2 regions of the Acidovorax sp. GW823-FHT02H02 genome follow, and region 1 is predicted to be linked to the other one. Evidence: predicted binding sites of a transcription regulator. Region 1 holds the regulator's gene; the other holds the start of a gene.
The links. Region 1 encodes FNR, which switches genes on or off when oxygen is low (the NO sensors DNR and NnrR bind a similar motif). Its sites were predicted from a motif close to TTGATNNNNATCAA; they were not measured.
Positions count from the first base shown of each region.

Region 2: ubiU (ubiquinone anaerobic biosynthesis protein UbiU) is a predicted target of FNR. The motif match lies at 4,524-4,537, and genes of this name have one in related genera.

Region 1 covers NZ_JBXAJH010000001.1:21,936-29,757, forward strand. The annotation lists gene AC1RDS_RS00100 (sensor domain-containing protein) at 1-393, opposite strand, end outside; partial or broken gene AC1RDS_RS00105 (phosphohydrolase) at 390-545, opposite strand; gene AC1RDS_RS00110 (sulfite exporter TauE/SafE family protein) at 793-1,521, opposite strand; gene hemN (oxygen-independent coproporphyrinogen III oxidase) at 1,553-2,929, opposite strand; gene fnr (fumarate/nitrate reduction transcriptional regulator Fnr) at 3,120-3,842, shown strand; gene AC1RDS_RS00125 (hypothetical protein) at 3,865-4,158, opposite strand; gene AC1RDS_RS00130 (FixH family protein) at 4,216-4,488, opposite strand; gene ccoG (cytochrome c oxidase accessory protein CcoG) at 4,563-6,008, opposite strand; gene ccoP (cytochrome-c oxidase, cbb3-type subunit III) at 6,079-6,993, opposite strand; gene AC1RDS_RS00145 (cbb3-type cytochrome oxidase subunit 3) at 7,018-7,155, opposite strand; gene ccoO (cytochrome-c oxidase, cbb3-type subunit II) at 7,168-7,800, opposite strand; gene ccoN (cytochrome-c oxidase, cbb3-type subunit I) at 7,819-7,822, opposite strand, start outside.
Region 2 covers NZ_JBXAJH010000015.1:3,868-11,689, forward strand. The annotation lists gene metW (methionine biosynthesis protein MetW) at 1-351, shown strand, start outside; gene AC1RDS_RS15720 (hypothetical protein) at 464-589, shown strand; gene AC1RDS_RS15725 (M20 family metallopeptidase) at 680-2,170, shown strand; gene AC1RDS_RS15730 (alpha/beta hydrolase) at 2,279-3,169, shown strand; gene AC1RDS_RS15735 (MFS transporter) at 3,227-4,411, opposite strand; gene ubiU (ubiquinone anaerobic biosynthesis protein UbiU) at 4,616-5,659, shown strand; gene AC1RDS_RS15745 (U32 family peptidase) at 5,850-6,764, shown strand; gene ubiT (ubiquinone anaerobic biosynthesis accessory factor UbiT) at 6,810-7,313, shown strand; gene AC1RDS_RS15755 (putative zinc-binding protein) at 7,310-7,732, shown strand; gene AC1RDS_RS15760 (UbiX family flavin prenyltransferase) at 7,725-7,822, shown strand, end outside.

The DNA.
Region 1 (7,822 bases):
ACGCAATTCCGACAGCAGGGTCTCCAGTTCCTGCTGGGCAGCCTCCTGGGCACTGCGGTCCAGCATCGTCAGCATCAAAACCGCTGGAGCGCCGTCGTGCTGTACACAGGTCACACGCCGATCGACCGGAACCAGCACACCATCGGCCCGCCATACGCTGGTGTGGGAGTGAATGCCTTTCGCAAGAGTGGCCAATGGCTCGGACCAGAATGCACAGTCCTGGGGTGTTGCCGCCAGGCTTGTCACCGCCTTGCCGACCATGTCCTCCCCGGACATGCCCACCAGTCGCTCTGCCGCCTTGTTCGATTGGACGATGCTCAAGCTGCCGCCATCCACGAGCCACACCGCTTCCTGCAGGCCATCCAGCCAAGACTGCGGTGGTAGCGGGTTCATGCGTGCACCTCGTCAGGACCAGGATCTACAGCGCGCTCAAAGAAATAGCAGATCCGCTGGCGCGGAGACAGATAGTCGAGCGCATCGCGCGACACCTCGGGCCTCAGCGGTCTGGTCGAATTGACGGACACGACGATGCCGTAACGGTCGTTGAATGCGTGATGCATCCAGCCCACGCCGGGCTGGACATACATGCCGATGCGAAGCTGACCGGTATCAATAAGGAGGGAAGAATTCACGGAGTTTCACGGCATGCATGGAGAAACATGGCGACATGCGCACCACCCTTGGTGACAAGGATTATCGCCGCCGTCCAGACCATTGCGCCCCGCAATCCCAACGATGAAATTCTGGCGTGACGCCACCCGCCCGAGTGACCCAAGGCACTTCCCGCTGAAGTTATCTGCACCACAGAGAGGGTTTGTAAACCAGATCCATCCACAATGCCCACCCCGCCACCCCGACCAGCAGCGCACCCGCCAGCCGGGTTCCCCAACTGGCTCGCACCGCGTTGATGCGTGAACGCAGCCGCCCCCACAGCCAGGGTCCGGCCACCAGCCACAGTCCACTCCCCACTCCAAAAAACACCATGGTCACAGCGCCCTGCAACATGCTACCGCTGAGCGCAGCCACCAGCAGGGCCGAATAAAGCAATCCGCATGGCATGAGAGCCCAAAGCCCGCCCGCCACCAGCAGCCCACCCGGCGCGCGGACAAGGGGTTGCACGCGGCGCCAGGCCGTGCGCCCGGCCTGCTCTACCCAAGCAGGCTGTCGCGCCTGCACCATCATCATCAAACCCCAGGCCATGACCGCCACGTGCATCAGGGTCCATACCGGACTCAAGGCCATGGTTTGCTGGGTCACCCATGCCAGGCTGTCCATGGCCAGCGCGGCCAGGGCGCCCGCCCCGGCATAGCCCGCCAGGCGCCCGAAGTGAAATGCGAACAGCCGGCGAGAGGTTCCACCTTTGGGAAACCACTGAACCGGCTGAGAGACGGGGCTGCCCGCTTGCGAGCACGCCGCCTCCTGGCCGATGATCGCACTGCAAGGCGCGGAGCACATGGCCAAGCAATGGGGCCCGCCAGCGAGCCCCATGAGCAAAGCCGTTACGGCAAGGGGTGCAAGCATGAAGACCGGGGCACAGCTCGAATGATGGGTATCAGATGATGCGCGAAAACCGGGCCCGATTGCGGTCAGCCTGCAAATAGCGGTCAAACACCATGGCGATGCCGCGCACAAAGAACCAGCCCATGGGCGTTACCTTGACGCCCTCGGCACTCAATGCAACGAGCCCCTGCTCGGCCATGGACTCCAACTGCTCCAGTTCCGGCGCGAAATACTTCCGAAAATCAATGAGCCAAGCTTGATCCATGGGCTCAAACAAGACCTCGCCCTGGCACATCAGCGCCATGATGACGGCCCTGCGCACCAGGTCATCGCGATTCAGCGCCAACCCTCGCACCACGGGCAACCGCCCCTGATCCAGATGGTCGTAGTACTCCTCCAGCGATTTGGCGTTCTGGCTGTAGGTCGCGCCCACCCGGCCGATCGCGGATACGCCCAGGCCGATGAGATCGCAGTCGGGCTGGGTGCTGTAGCCCTGAAAATTGCGGTGCAGGCGCCCCTGCCGCTTGGCAACAGCCAACGCATCCGTAGGCAAGGCAAAGTGGTCCATGCCTACATAGACGTAACCTGCATCAATGAAGGCGTCCAGCGAACGCGAAAGCATGGTCACCTTGGCGGATGCGGCAGGCAGTTCTGTCGAGATGATGCGCCGCTGCGGCTTGAAACGATCAGGCAAATGGGCGTAGGCATACAAAGCGATTCGGTCGGGGCGCAATTGGGCCACCTGTGCCAGCGTGCGATCAAACGACTCGGGGGTCTGGCGCGGCAGCCCGTAAATCAAATCCACATTGACCGACTCAAAGCCCAGCGCACGAGACGCTTCCACCAGCGCAAACACCTGCTCTGCGGGCTGAATGCGGTGCACTGCCTTCTGAACCTCGGCATCAAAATCCTGCACCCCGAAGCTCAATCGATTGAAGCCCAGTTCCGCCAGCACCGCCAGCCGATCCGAAGTGACCGTGCGAGGATCCACCTCGATGGAATACTCACCACCCGGCGCAAAGGTGAAACTGCGCCGCAGCGTTGCCATGAGCTGGCGCAGTCCGTCATCCGAAAGAAAGGTCGGCGTGCCACCCCCGAGGTGCAACTGGCTGACCACCTGTCCGGTGCCGCAGTGGGCCGTGTGCAGATCAATCTCGCGGCTGAGGTAGCGCAAATACACGTCGGCACGGTCATGGTGCTTGGTGATGATCTTGTTGCAGGCACAGTAGTAGCACAACGATTCGCAAAACGGAATGTGGACATACAGCGACAGCGGCAGTGCCGTAGCGCCAAGCCGGCGCTGTGACAGCGCCAACACATAGTCCTCTTGCCCAAAAGCCTCCACAAACCGGTCAGCCGTGGGGTAGGAGGTATAGCGCGGTCCTGGTATGTCAAAACGGCGCAGAAGTTCTGGGGTAACAGCGGTCATGGGAAAATATCCTTGCGTGCATCGATACTGTGCCGTACCCTTTGATCCACGTCCTTGACCTTAATCAAGAAGGCGAATGGGCACAGGAGGGACAATTTGATTCAATTCAGCCGCCACGCGTGCACCGCGGGACAATGGAGTCCCAGCAGATACAAGCCAATTACCCAGACCTGTCCAGGTCCCAGTGCCCATGAACCCGCAAACCATCAAAGTCGCCTGCTCCAACTGTAACCTGCGAGAACTGTGCATGCCCGTAGGCCTGAACGAGCAGCAGTTGCAACGCATTGACGATATCGTGGCAGTGCGGCGAAAAATCAAGCGAGGAGGTACGCTCTTTCGCAATGGGGAGTCGTTCACCTCTCTCTATGCCATTCGCACCGGGTTTTTCAAGACCTGCGTCGCTACCGAAGATGGGCGCGACCAGGTCACAGGCTTTCAGATGGCGGGTGAAATCATTGGACTCGATGGCATCGTCAACGATCATCACACCTGTGACGCAGTCGCCCTCGAAGATGCCGAAGTGTGTGTCATGCCCTTTGATCGCATCGAAGAACTATCGCGCGAAGTCACGGCGCTGCAACACCACGTTCACAAGATCATGAGCCGGGAAATCGTTCGTGAACACGGCGTGATGCTTTTGCTGGGCAGCATGCGTGCAGAAGAGCGCCTGGCTGCGTTCCTGCTCAACCTGGTGCAACGCCTGCATGCCCGTGGGTTCTCGCAGTCCGAACTGGTATTGCGAATGACACGGGAAGAAATCGGCAGTTACCTGGGGCTCAAGCTGGAGACAGTCAGCCGCACGTTCTCGAAGTTTGTGGAAGATGGCACGGTGGAAGTCAAACAGCGCCATGTCCGCATTCTGGACACCGATGCACTCAAGCGCATTGTCAACAACCAGCAGGCTTGTCACTGATCGCTGTTCAGGCATGCAACCGTCACGGGCACGACGATGCCTTGTGGCAATCGCCCGGTCGAGCATCCGGAGGCACGGGGCAGCGGTTGAGTTCAAAGGGTGACATGGAGAGCAGCGTTGTCAACGCGCTGGCAACCATGGTAATGATCCAGAACGCAAAGAACGCAAGGGTATAGACCCCCTGGCGGGACAGAGTCAATGGCTGACCAAACCAATGAAGATCCTGTGGATCCACCATGGCGAAAACCAGCATTTCCAGGATCCCGGCCACCAGAAAAGCGGGCCATGCAATCCACATCAGGCGTTGTGTCCACATCGTGTGTTTCCTCGGGGTTGCGGAGGGCGTGTGTATGCGACCAGCTGGAACTCTGGTTCAGCGAGGCTGATCCACGGCAGGTGTCGCCGCATGGTTGCGGCCCTTGAGCGCGGGGGCCAAGCTTTTCTCTGGCTGTGCCAGCGTCTGGTTGATCTCAATCCCTTTGCGGTAATAGTCCTCCTCGACGACGGGGTCCGGCCGACTCACGGCAAGCCACAACGTAATGAAGCCGGCAATCACCACAATGACCGGTCCGGCAATCACCAGCCAGACATGCCCAAACTTCCACCATGGCTGGGGTCCGGGAGTAATAACGGGGCTGTTTGGCATGGAAACTCCTCAGGTATCAGCATATAGACCACAAGACGCCCTGCAGCGCACAGCGCGACCTTCACTCAATTGACTCAGCGTGGCACCAGGAATATGGATTTCTCTGTCACTTTGCCGCCGCTTTCCAGTGCAGATATATCGAAATGAATCGCATGGGAACCAGGGGCCGCAGATCCATACGGGATCTGCAACCGCACCGCTACCCAACGGGATTCTGCAGCACCAATGTCCACCTCCTGCTCCGAAGCCACTTCCAAGCCATCCAGCCCGCTCGCAGTAATGCGGTAGCGCTGCGCAGCCTCTGTGGCATTCATGATTTGCAGTCGATAGACATTTTCAAGCTTGCCCCCCGCAACAATGCGGGACAAGGCGGCCCGGTCACGCACGATGTCCACCTTCAGGGGTGTGCGCGTGGTCAGGCTGGCCAGCATGCCCACACACAAAGCCACCAGAACCGCGGTGTAAATGAGCACGCGAGGGCGCAGGACATGTCGCAGGATTTGCGACTGGCTCCAGCGACGCTGGACACCATTCTGGGTTGAATACCGTATCAAGCCTCTGGGGTAATGCATCTTGTCCATCACGGTATTGCAGGCATCCACGCAAAGACCACAGCCAATGCATTCATATTGCAAACCCTTGCGGATGTCGATGCCCACGGGACACACCTGCACACACAAGGTGCAGTCGATGCATTCGCCCAGACCCTTGGCCTTGTAGTCCACCGTCTTGACCCTGGGCCCGCGCGGCTCGCCGCGGGTTTCGTCATAGGTCACGATGAGGGTATCCCGATCGAACATCGCGCTCTGAAAACGCGCATAGGGGCACATGTATTTGCAAACCTGCTCCCGAAGGAAGCCGGCGTTGCCATAAGTGGCCAAGCTGTAGAAAAACACCCAGAAAATCTGCCAGGTGCCAGCAAACGCCAACAACTCGGGACCCAGTTCCCGAATCGGCACGAAATACCCGACAAAAGTGAAACCCGTCCAGAGGGAAACAGCAACCCAGACCGTCTGCTTCAAGAATTTCTTGCGAATCTTCTCAAAGGTCCAGGGACCGGCATCCAAGCGCAGACGTGCACTGCGATCACCTTCGATCTTGTGCTCTATCCACATGAATATCTCGGTATAGACCGTCTGTGGACAGGCAAAGCCACACCACAGACGACCCGCAACCGCAGTGAACAGAAACAGCGAGAGCGCTGAAATAATCAGCAAGCCCGTGAGATAGATGAAATCCTGTGGGTACAGGACCAACCCAAAAATATAGAACCGACGGGCACCAAGGTCAAACAGCACCATTTGGCGCTGGCCCCACTCCAGCCAGGGCAACCCATAGAAAACGAGCTGCGTGAGAAACACCATGACCCAACGCCAACGCGCAAAGAACCCACTGATTGATCGTGGGTAAATTTTTTTCTGGGCCTCGTAAAGGGAGACAAGTTCACCCTCCGCCGACGGCTCAGATGTGGCCGCCGCGATGGGAATGACCTTGCGCGGCGTCTTGTCGGATGATTTCATGGTGCGGACTATGGAAGCGGATAACTAGCACTTCAAAGCAGCCCCAGTCGGAACTGGAGCCACCCCGAGTTCATCGGGCTGCGGCAGGCTTGTTGGACAAGCCCCACACATACGATGCCAGCACCCCGATTTGCGCCTCGGTCAGCTTGTCAGCCTGCGCGGGCATCTGGTTCACCTTGCCATTGTTGATCATGGCAGTGATGGCCGCTTCGCCCCATCCATGCAACCAGATGTCGTCCGTGAGGTTGGGGGCGCCCAAAGCCTGGTTACCCTTGCCATCGTTGCCGTGGCAGGCAGCGCACGCCACGAACTTGGTCTTGCCCAGCGACGCCCGCAACGAATCATGCGGGCTGCCCGACAGGCTCAGCACATAGTGCGACAGATTGCGCACGTCTTCCGGTGAACCCACTGCGGCAGCCATGGGAGGCATATTGCCGATGCGCCCCTTCTCCAGCGTTTCGCGGATCTTTTCGGGGGTGCCGCCATGCAGCCAGTCAGCATCTGCCAGGTTGGGGAATCCCTTGCTGCCGCGGGCATCGGAACCATGGCACTGGGCGCAGTTGTTCATGAACAAGCGCTCGCCGATGGCATGGGCCTGCGGATCCACGGCCACATCTTCAGGCTTCATGGAGGCAAAACGCGCATACAGCGGCTCGATTTCCGTCTTGGCCTTGGCCATTTCAGCCTCGTATTCACCCTTTTGCGTCCAGTTCAGCTTGCCCGTAAAGGTGCCAAGACCGGGATAGGCAGCCAGATAGCCCAGGCCGAAGATGATGGTGATGACGAACAGCCACACCCACCAGCGCGGCAGGGGGTTGTTCATTTCGACCAGGTCCTCGTCCCAGACGTGGCCAGTGGTGTTCTCGGCCGTGGCCATAACCTTCTTGCGGCCCGCCATCCAAAGCAGAATGCCGCAGGCGATGATGCCGACCAAGGTCAGCGTGGTCACAAAGACCGACCAGAAATTGCTGGTGAAGTCACTCATGGGGTGTTCTCGTTCTGGTGAAGGTCAATCTTGCTCGAAGGGCAGCCGGGCTGCCTCATCAAACCGGGACTTGTTGCGGCCCCTGTAGGCCCAGACCCAGATGCCAATAAAACAGGCCATCGATGCCAATGTGGCGACGATGCGCATGGTCGTGATGTCCATGGCGAATCTCCTTTACTTGAGCGCGCGGCCCATGACTTGCAGATAAGCCACCAAGGCATCGATTTCGGTCTTGCCCTTCACCTCGGCGGCAGACGCAGCGATCTGCTCGTCGGAGTAAGGCACGCCCACGGTCCGCAAGGCCTTCATGCGCGGCGCCACGTCGGCTGGATCAATGGCATTTTTCTCCAGCCATGGATACGCAGGCATGTTGGACTCGGGCACCACGTCACGCGGATTGTTCAGGTGAATGCGATGCCATTCGTCGCTGTACTTGCCACCCACGCGATGCAGATCGGGGCCCGTGCGCTTGCTGCCCCACTGGAATGGATGGTCATACACGAACTCACCGGCCACGGAGTAGTGGCCATAACGCAGGGTTTCGGCGCGAAACGGACGGATCATCTGCGAGTGGCAGTTGTAGCAGCCCTCGCGGATGTATACATCGCGCCCCATCAGTTGCAGCGCCGAATAGGGTTGCACGCCGGTCACCGCCTCGGTGGTGGATTTCTGGAAGAACAGGGGAACGATTTCCACCAGGCCACCAATCGCGATCACCAGCAGGATCAGCACGATCATCAGGAAATTGCTGGTTTCCACCTTCTCGTGGGAGAAGCCGCCAGAAGCATTTTGGTTGTTATCAGACATGAATGGGCTCCTTCGGGCTCAG
Region 2 (7,822 bases), on a different contig from region 1:
TTCGACGTGGTGCTGCAGATCGACACCCTGCAGCACCTGCGCAACGCCGAGGTCATGCTGCGAGAAACCGCCCGCGTGGGTCGCACCGGCGTGGTGGCCTTCCCCAACTTCGCGCACTGGCCCAACCGCCTGTCGGTGCTGCGCGGGCGCATGCCGGTCACGCGGCGCCTGCCCTACCAGTGGTACGACACGCCCAATATCCGCGTGGGCACCTACAAGGATTTCGAGGTGCTGGCGCTCAAGAACCACCTGCGCGTGATCGATGCGTTCGGCCTGCAGGCCGGGCGCACGGTTCGCTGGTGCCCGAACGCGCGGGCGGGCACGGCCGTGTTCCATTTCGAGCACGCCTGATGACCCCCTCATGGCCGCCTCCTTTGCCCACAACCGCTCCGTGGCGCGCCAGGTCATGGATGGCCATTGGCCTGGTGGTGCTGCTCGATTCGATCGGCTTTGTCAGCATGCCATGCACCGTGCCGGTGAAAGCAACCGCACCATGGCGGCGGTGGATGCTCTCGCCGGCGCGCTGATCCGTGCGCTGGACCGCGCTGCGCCGCGCCTCCATCCCGGGGCCGAAGCAGGCCCCTCCTGATACGCGCTCCTCGCCTGGCCACTGAGAACTTGGCGCCTGCATGCACGTTGTGGTCGAATGCGGTTTTCGCAACGCCGCAGGAGCCTGCCCATGAACGCCCGTGCCCCCTCCCAAATCCTTGAACCCGCGCTGGCGCTGGAGCGGATCGGCCAGACATGGGACAGCGACATCCTGCGCCAGCTCACCGAATACATCGCCATTCCGGCCAAGTCGCCCACCTTTGCCCCCGACTGGGCGCAGCAGGGCCTGCTCGACACCGTGGTGCGCAATGCTGCCACCTGGGTCGAGGCGCAGAAGGTGGCGGGCCTGCACCTGGAAATCGTGCGTCTGCCCGGCCGCACCCCGGTGCTGTTCTTCGAGATCGAGGCCACCGAGGCCGCCGCCACCCAGACCGTGCTGATGTATGGCCACCTGGACAAGCAGCCCGAGTTTTCCGGCTGGCGCAGCGACCTCGGCCCCTGGACGCCCAAGTACGAAGACGGCAAGCTCTACGGGCGCGGCGGCGCCGACGATGGTTATGCCGTGTACGCCAGCATCGCCGCCGTGCAGGAACTCCAGCGCCAGAACGTGCCGCACCCGCGCATCGTGGGCCTCATCGAAACCTGCGAGGAAAGCGGCTCGCACGACCTGCTGCCCTACATCGATGCCCTGCGCGCGCGCCTGGGCGATGTGGGTCTGGTGATCTGCCTGGACAGCGGCGCCGGCAACTACGACCAGCTCTGGCTCACCACCAGCCTGCGCGGCATGGCCAGCGGCACGCTCAAGGTCGAGATCCTCACCGAAGGCATCCACTCGGGCGACGCCTCGGGCCTGGTGCCGTCCAGCTTCCGCATCATGCGCCAGGTGCTCGACCGCCTGGAAGACAGTGCCACCGGCCGCCTGCTGCCCGCCAGCTTCCATTGCCAGGTGCCTGCCGACCGCCTGGCCCAGGCCCGTGCCACGGCCGCCATCCTGGGCGACGAGGTCTACAAGCGCTTTCCGTGGGCGCACTACGACTGCGGCGGCTCCACCACCTTTGCGCTGCCCACCACCACCGACCCGCTGCAGGCCCTGCTCAAGCGTACCTGGGAGCCCACGCTCAGCGTGACCGGCGCCGAGGGCTTTCCTGCGCTGCAGGACGCGGGCAACGTGCTGCGCCCCTACACCGCCTTCAAGCTCAGCCTGCGCCTGCCCCCGCTGGTGGACGCTGCCCAGGCCGTGCAGGACTTGAAAGCCCTGCTCGAAGACAACGCGCCCTACCAAGCCCGGGTCACGTTCGACGGGAGTGGCGGCGCCACGGGCTGGAACGCCCCGGCCACTACGCCCTGGTTCGAACAGGCGCTCAATGATGCGTCGCAGGCGCACTTTGGCGCGCCCTGCGGCTACATCGGCCAGGGTGGCACCATCCCGCTGATGAACATGCTCAGCGAGGGTTTTCCGAAAGCCCAGATGATGGTGTGCGGCGTGCTCGGCCCCAAGAGCAATGCGCATGGTCCCAACGAGTTTTTGCATGTGCCCTATGCCAAACGCCTCACCGCCTCGGTGGCGCAGGTGATCGGCGCCATGGCCCGGCAGGCCGCCTCGGAGGCCGCTACGGCCTGAGCACCGGCAGGGCGCGCGCGCCAACCACCCCGGCAATCTGCTGGAACCTCCACCGCAACGCATGCCACCCGTGCACTTCGCTTGCTCCCAACCTTGGTCGTCCCGCCCATGTCTGACGCTGTTGTATCCACCTTGAGCACCTTGACGACCTTCACCGCGGCAGACGGCGAGAACCTGGCCGTGCAGGACTGGCCCCTGATGGAGGGCTCACCCCGCGGCACCGTGCTGCTGGTGCATGGCCTGGGCGAGCATGTGGGGCGGTACGATGCCCTGGCGCGGCGCCTGAATGCCTGGGGCTTTGCCGTGCGGGGCTACGACCAGTATGGCCACGGCGAGTCGGGCGGGCCGCGCGGCGGCCTCACCACGGCCATGCGCCTGCTCGACGATCTGGCCGACATGGTGGACGCCACCCGCGCCCGCATGGCGCCGGGCCAGCCGCTGGTGCTGCTGGGCCACAGCCTGGGCGGGCTGGTGGCGGCGCGGTTCGTGTCGCTGCACCTGCGGCCGGTGGATGGGCTGGTGCTGTCATCGCCCGCGCTGGACCTGGGGCTCAACGCCATGCAAAAGCTGCTGTTGGCCACGCTGCCGCGCATCGCGCCCAACCTGCGCGTGGGCAACGGGCTGGATGCGCAATACCTCTCGCACGACCCGGCCGTGGTGGCCGCCTACCTGGCCGATCCGCTGTGCCATGACCGCATCAGCGGCCGCCTGGCCCGGTTCATGGCCGACGCGGGGCCGGCCACCATGGCGCGTGCCAGGCACTGGGGTGTGCCCACCTTGCTGATGTGGGCGGGTGCCGACCGATTGGTCAATCCTGCTGGCAGCCAGGCCTTTGCCGCGGCGGCACCCCAGGGTGTGGTGCAGTCACATTGCTTTGAGCCCTTGTTCCATGAACTGTTCAACGAAAGCCCTGCGCTGGCCGCGCCGGTGTATGGCCTGCTGCACCAGTGGCTGGTGCGCCATTGCCCGCTGGCACCCCCGGTAGCCGTGGCCGGATGAGTTCAAGCCATATAGGCTTTCCAGAACCCGTGGACGCTGCGGTTGCAGGGCGTGGCCTTAGCGCACCGGCACTGCGCGCCTGCGCTGCAGCGCGAGCCATGCCAGCGCCAGCCCCGTCACGGCGATCGGGACCAGTGAGCCGGCGTTGAGCAGCGTCCAGCCCTGCGTGGTGACCAGCACGCCCGACGAGAACGAGCTGAGCGCCAGCGTGGCAAAAACGCAGAAATTGATGGCAGCCTGGGCACGGTCTTTTTCCTCGGGGCGGTAGGCCGTCAGGGCCAGCGCCGTGGCGCCGGTGAACAGAAAGTTCCAGCCCACGCCCAGCAGGAACAGGGCCACGCCAAAGTGCTGCAGCTCCAGCCCCATCAGCGCAATCACCACGCAGGCGGCATTCAGCAGCACTCCCGCACCCATGACAGCCAGCACGCCAAAGCGCTTGATGAGGTGGCCCGTGAAGAAGCCCGGCGCAAACATGCCGATCACATGCCATTGCAGCACCGTCGCCGCATCGTCAAAGGCGAAGCCACAGACCTGCATGGCCAGCGGTGTGGCGGCCATCAGCAGGTTCATCACGCCGTAGCCCAGGGCGGCGCCCAGCACCGCCACGATGAAAGCCGGTTGCCGCATCAGTTCGGCCAGGGGCCGGCCTTGGGCGGGCAGGCCTGCCGCGTCGAGCACCGGTGGCTGCGCCTCGAAGCGGATGGCGGCCATGCAGGCCATGGCGATGAGCGCCACGCCCATCAGTGCGATGTAAGCCCCCGCAAAAGGCACGGGGAACAGCGTGCGCGTGGCGCTGGCCAGATTGGGGCCCGTGACGGCGCCCAGCAGGCCACCGGCGAGCACCAGTGAAACGGCCTTTTCGCGGAAAGCAGGCAGCGACAGTTCGGCGGCCGCAAAGCGGTAGAGCTGGCCGTTGGCGCTGTAGTAGCCTGCCACCAGGGTCGCAGTGCACAGCAGCCAGAAGTTGGCGCTGAAAGCCGCCCAGGCACACAGCGCGGCGGATGCCACCGCCACGGCCAGCCCGATCTGGAACGACACCTGCCGTCCCCAGCGCTTTTGGCTGCGTGCCACCAGCGGGGTGGACAGGGCGCCGCCCACCACATAGCCCATCACGGGCAGCGTGGCCATCCAGCCGAATGGCGCCAGTTGCAGGCCCACCAGGCCGTTGATGGCGATGAAGACCACGTTGTTGGTCAGGAAAAGGCCCTGGCACAGGGCCAGCAGCCAGAGGTTTCTGTTCACGGCGGTTGGGGTGTGGAGATAAAGGGTAGAGCCTACCCGGTGAGCGGGCCCCGCCCGAAAACAGGGACTGCATCAAAGCCCGACGGCATTTGTCTGGCATTGTGGGCTGCAGTTGATGAAGATCAGCCACCCCGTGGCCAGGGACCGCTAAGGTGCCGCCAGTGCCGTGGCTCCATGCCCGGAGCCGGCCATTGATCGTTTGCCATGGAATCCCTGAACCCTACTGCGGCGCCCCCTGCGGCGCCAGCCCTTGAACTGGTCTGCCCCGCCGGCAGCCTGCCGGCCCTGAAGGCGGCGGTGGACAACGGTGCCAACTGCGTCTATCTGGGCCTGCGCGACGCCACCAACGCCCGCAACTTTGCCGGCCTCAATTTCGACGAGGCGGCCATCGCCAATGGCATCCGCTACGCGCACGAGCGTGGCTGCAAGGTGTTCATGGCGCTCAACACCTACCCGCAGGCGTCCGACCCCGCACCCTGGCGCAGCGCCATGGACAAGGCGGTGGACCTGGGCGTGGACGCCGTCATTCTGGCCGATCCCGGGCTCATGCAATACGCCGCGCAGCGCCATCCGCAGCTGCGCCTGCACCTGTCGGTGCAGGGCTCGGCCACCAACTACGAGGCCATCAACTTCTACCGCGAGCAGTTCGGCATCGTGCGCGCCGTGCTGCCGCGCGTGCTGTCGATGGAGCAGGTGCGCCAGGTCATCGACAAGACGCCGGTGGAGATCGAGGTGTTTGGTTTTGGCAGCCTGTGCGTGATGGTCGAGGGGCGCTGCGCGCTGTCGTCCTACGTCACGGGCGAATCGCCCAACACGCATGGCGTGTGCTCGCCGCCGAAGGCAGTGCGCTGGCAGGAGACGCCGCAGGGCCGCGAGTCGCGCCTGAACGGCGTGCTGATCGACCGCTACGCACCCGGCGAGAACGCCGGCTACCCCACCTTGTGCAAGGGCCGCTTCGACGTGGGCGACGACGAGAACTACTACGCCATCGAAGAGCCCACCAGCCTCAACACGCTGGAGCTGCTGCCCCAGCTGCTGAAAATCGGTGTGCGCGCCATCAAGATCGAAGGCCGCCAGCGCAGCCCCGCGTATGTGGCGCAGGTCACCAAGGTCTGGCGCGAGGCCATGGACCAGTGCCTGGCCAATCCCCACCGCTACGCCCCCAAGACGACCTGGATGGCCAGCCTCGACCAGGTGGCCGAGGGCCAGCAGCACACGCTGGGCGCCTACCACCGCCCCTGGAAATGAGGAACAACCCCCTGAGGCGCTTCGCGCCTTCCCTTCTCTCGCCTCGCTTGCGCGATGCGGGAAGGGGGACACCGCCAGCGCGGCGGGGCGGCCCTTGCGCGGCGGTCGCTGGCCTGAGCCGCGCCAGATTCGAACTCAGTGAGCCGCTTTGGCGCCTGGCTACCACGATGAAAACCTTAGAGATCGCCCCATGAAACTCTCTCTCGGCCCGCTGCTGTACTACTGGCCGCGCGAAACCATCTTTGCTTTTTATGAGGCCATGGCCGCCACGCCGCTCGACGTGGTCTATCTGGGCGAAACCGTGTGCTCGCGCCGCCATGAGTTGCGCCTGGCGGACTGGCTGGACATCGCCCGCATGCTGCAGGACGCAGGCAAGCAGGCCGTGCTGTCCACGCAGGTGCTGATCGAGTCGGGCTCGGACGTGAGCGTGCTGCACAAGATCGCCGCCAATACCGACTTCACCGTCGAGGCCAACGACATGGGCGCGGTGCGCTGCCTGTCGGGCCAGCGCCCCTTCGTGGCCGGCCCGCACCTGAACCTGTACAACGCGCCCTCGCTGCAATGGATGGCCCAGCTGGGCGCCAGCCGCTGGGTGATGCCGCTGGAGATGGCGCAGGATGCGCTGGCCGCCATGCTGGGGAACCGCCCGGCCGGGCTCGAAACGGAAGTGTTCGCCTACGGGCGCATGCCATTGGCCTACTCGGCGCGCTGCTTCACCGCGCGCCATCGCAACCTGCCCAAGGACGACTGCCGCTTCAGCTGTATGGACCATGCCGACGGCCTGACGCTGCGCACGCGCGAGAGCGAGGATTTCCTCGTGCTCAATGGCACGCAGACGCAATCGGCCCGCGTCTACAACCTGGCCAACGAGCTGGCCGCGATGGGCGCCATGGGTGTGGACCTGGTGCGGCTGAGCCCGCAGGCGCAGCACATGGCGCAGATCATCGCGCTGTTCGACGAAGCGCGCGGGCCGGCGCAGCCCGCCAGCGTGGACTATGTCGAGCGCATGCAAGCCTTCATGCCCGACCAGCCCTGCAATGGCTACTGGTTTGGCCGTCCCGGTCTGGAGCAGGGGCATGCCGCAAGCCATGCGCCTGGCTCCTGATGTTCACCGTGCTTTTCACCCTGGCCCGAGTGCCACTCCCACGCCATGGCTGCTTCTTCTGATCTTCTGGTGGTTCCCGCTCCGGTGGGGGCCTTGCTGTCGCGCCTGCCCGCCTACCCCGGCTCGCTGCTGCTGGTGACCGCGCTCAACCTGGCGCTGGCCCGGCACCTGCCCGCCGATGTGGGCCAGTTGATGCTGCACAAGAAGATGCGCGTGCAGGTGCGCGATGCGCGCCTGACGTTCGACTTCGCCTGGACCGGCCAGCGCTTTGCGCCCCAGGCCCCGCTGGTGGCCCCCGCCGTGGCCGACCTGACGCTGAGCGCCACCGCCCACGACTTTCTGCTGCTGGCCCAGCGCCAGCAAGACCCCGATACCCTGTTCTTCAACCGCCGCCTGTCCATGGAGGGCGACACCGAACTGGGCCTGGTGGTGAAGAACGCGCTCGACGCCATCGAGCTGCCCGTGCTCGATCCGCGCCAGTGGACGCCACGCCAGGTGCTGGGCCGCCTGCGCCAGCGCATGGATTCCGCGCGCAGCGCCGGACGATGACCATGGCCGCCGATCCCAGCCACCCCCTGGTCTATTCCTGCTCCGGCTGCTCCAGCGCCGCGCAGCTGGCCAACCACGTGGCGCTGCAGCTCGACAGGCACGGCGTGGCCGAGATGTCGTGCATCGCCGGCGTGGGCGGCGACGTGCCGCACCTGATGAAGATCGTCCGTTCGGGCCGGCCCATCATTGCGCTCGACGGTTGCCCGCTGGTCTGCGTCAAAAGCACGCTGGCGCGCCATGGCATCAGTGCCGACAGGCATTACCAGCTGCAGCAGTACGGCGTGAAAAAGCGCACGCACGAAGACTTCGATCCCGTGCAGGCCGCGCTGGTGCTGGAGCAGGTGGAGGCCGACCAGATGGCGCAGCCCCTGCAACGCCCGGCGCTGCGGCCCGCCGCCGTGGAGCCCTCGCATGGCTGATGCCCAACGCCCGCGCCGCGTCATCGTGGCCATCTCGGGCGCCAGCGGCGCCGTGTATGGCGCACGCCTGCTGCAGGTGCTGCAGGGCCA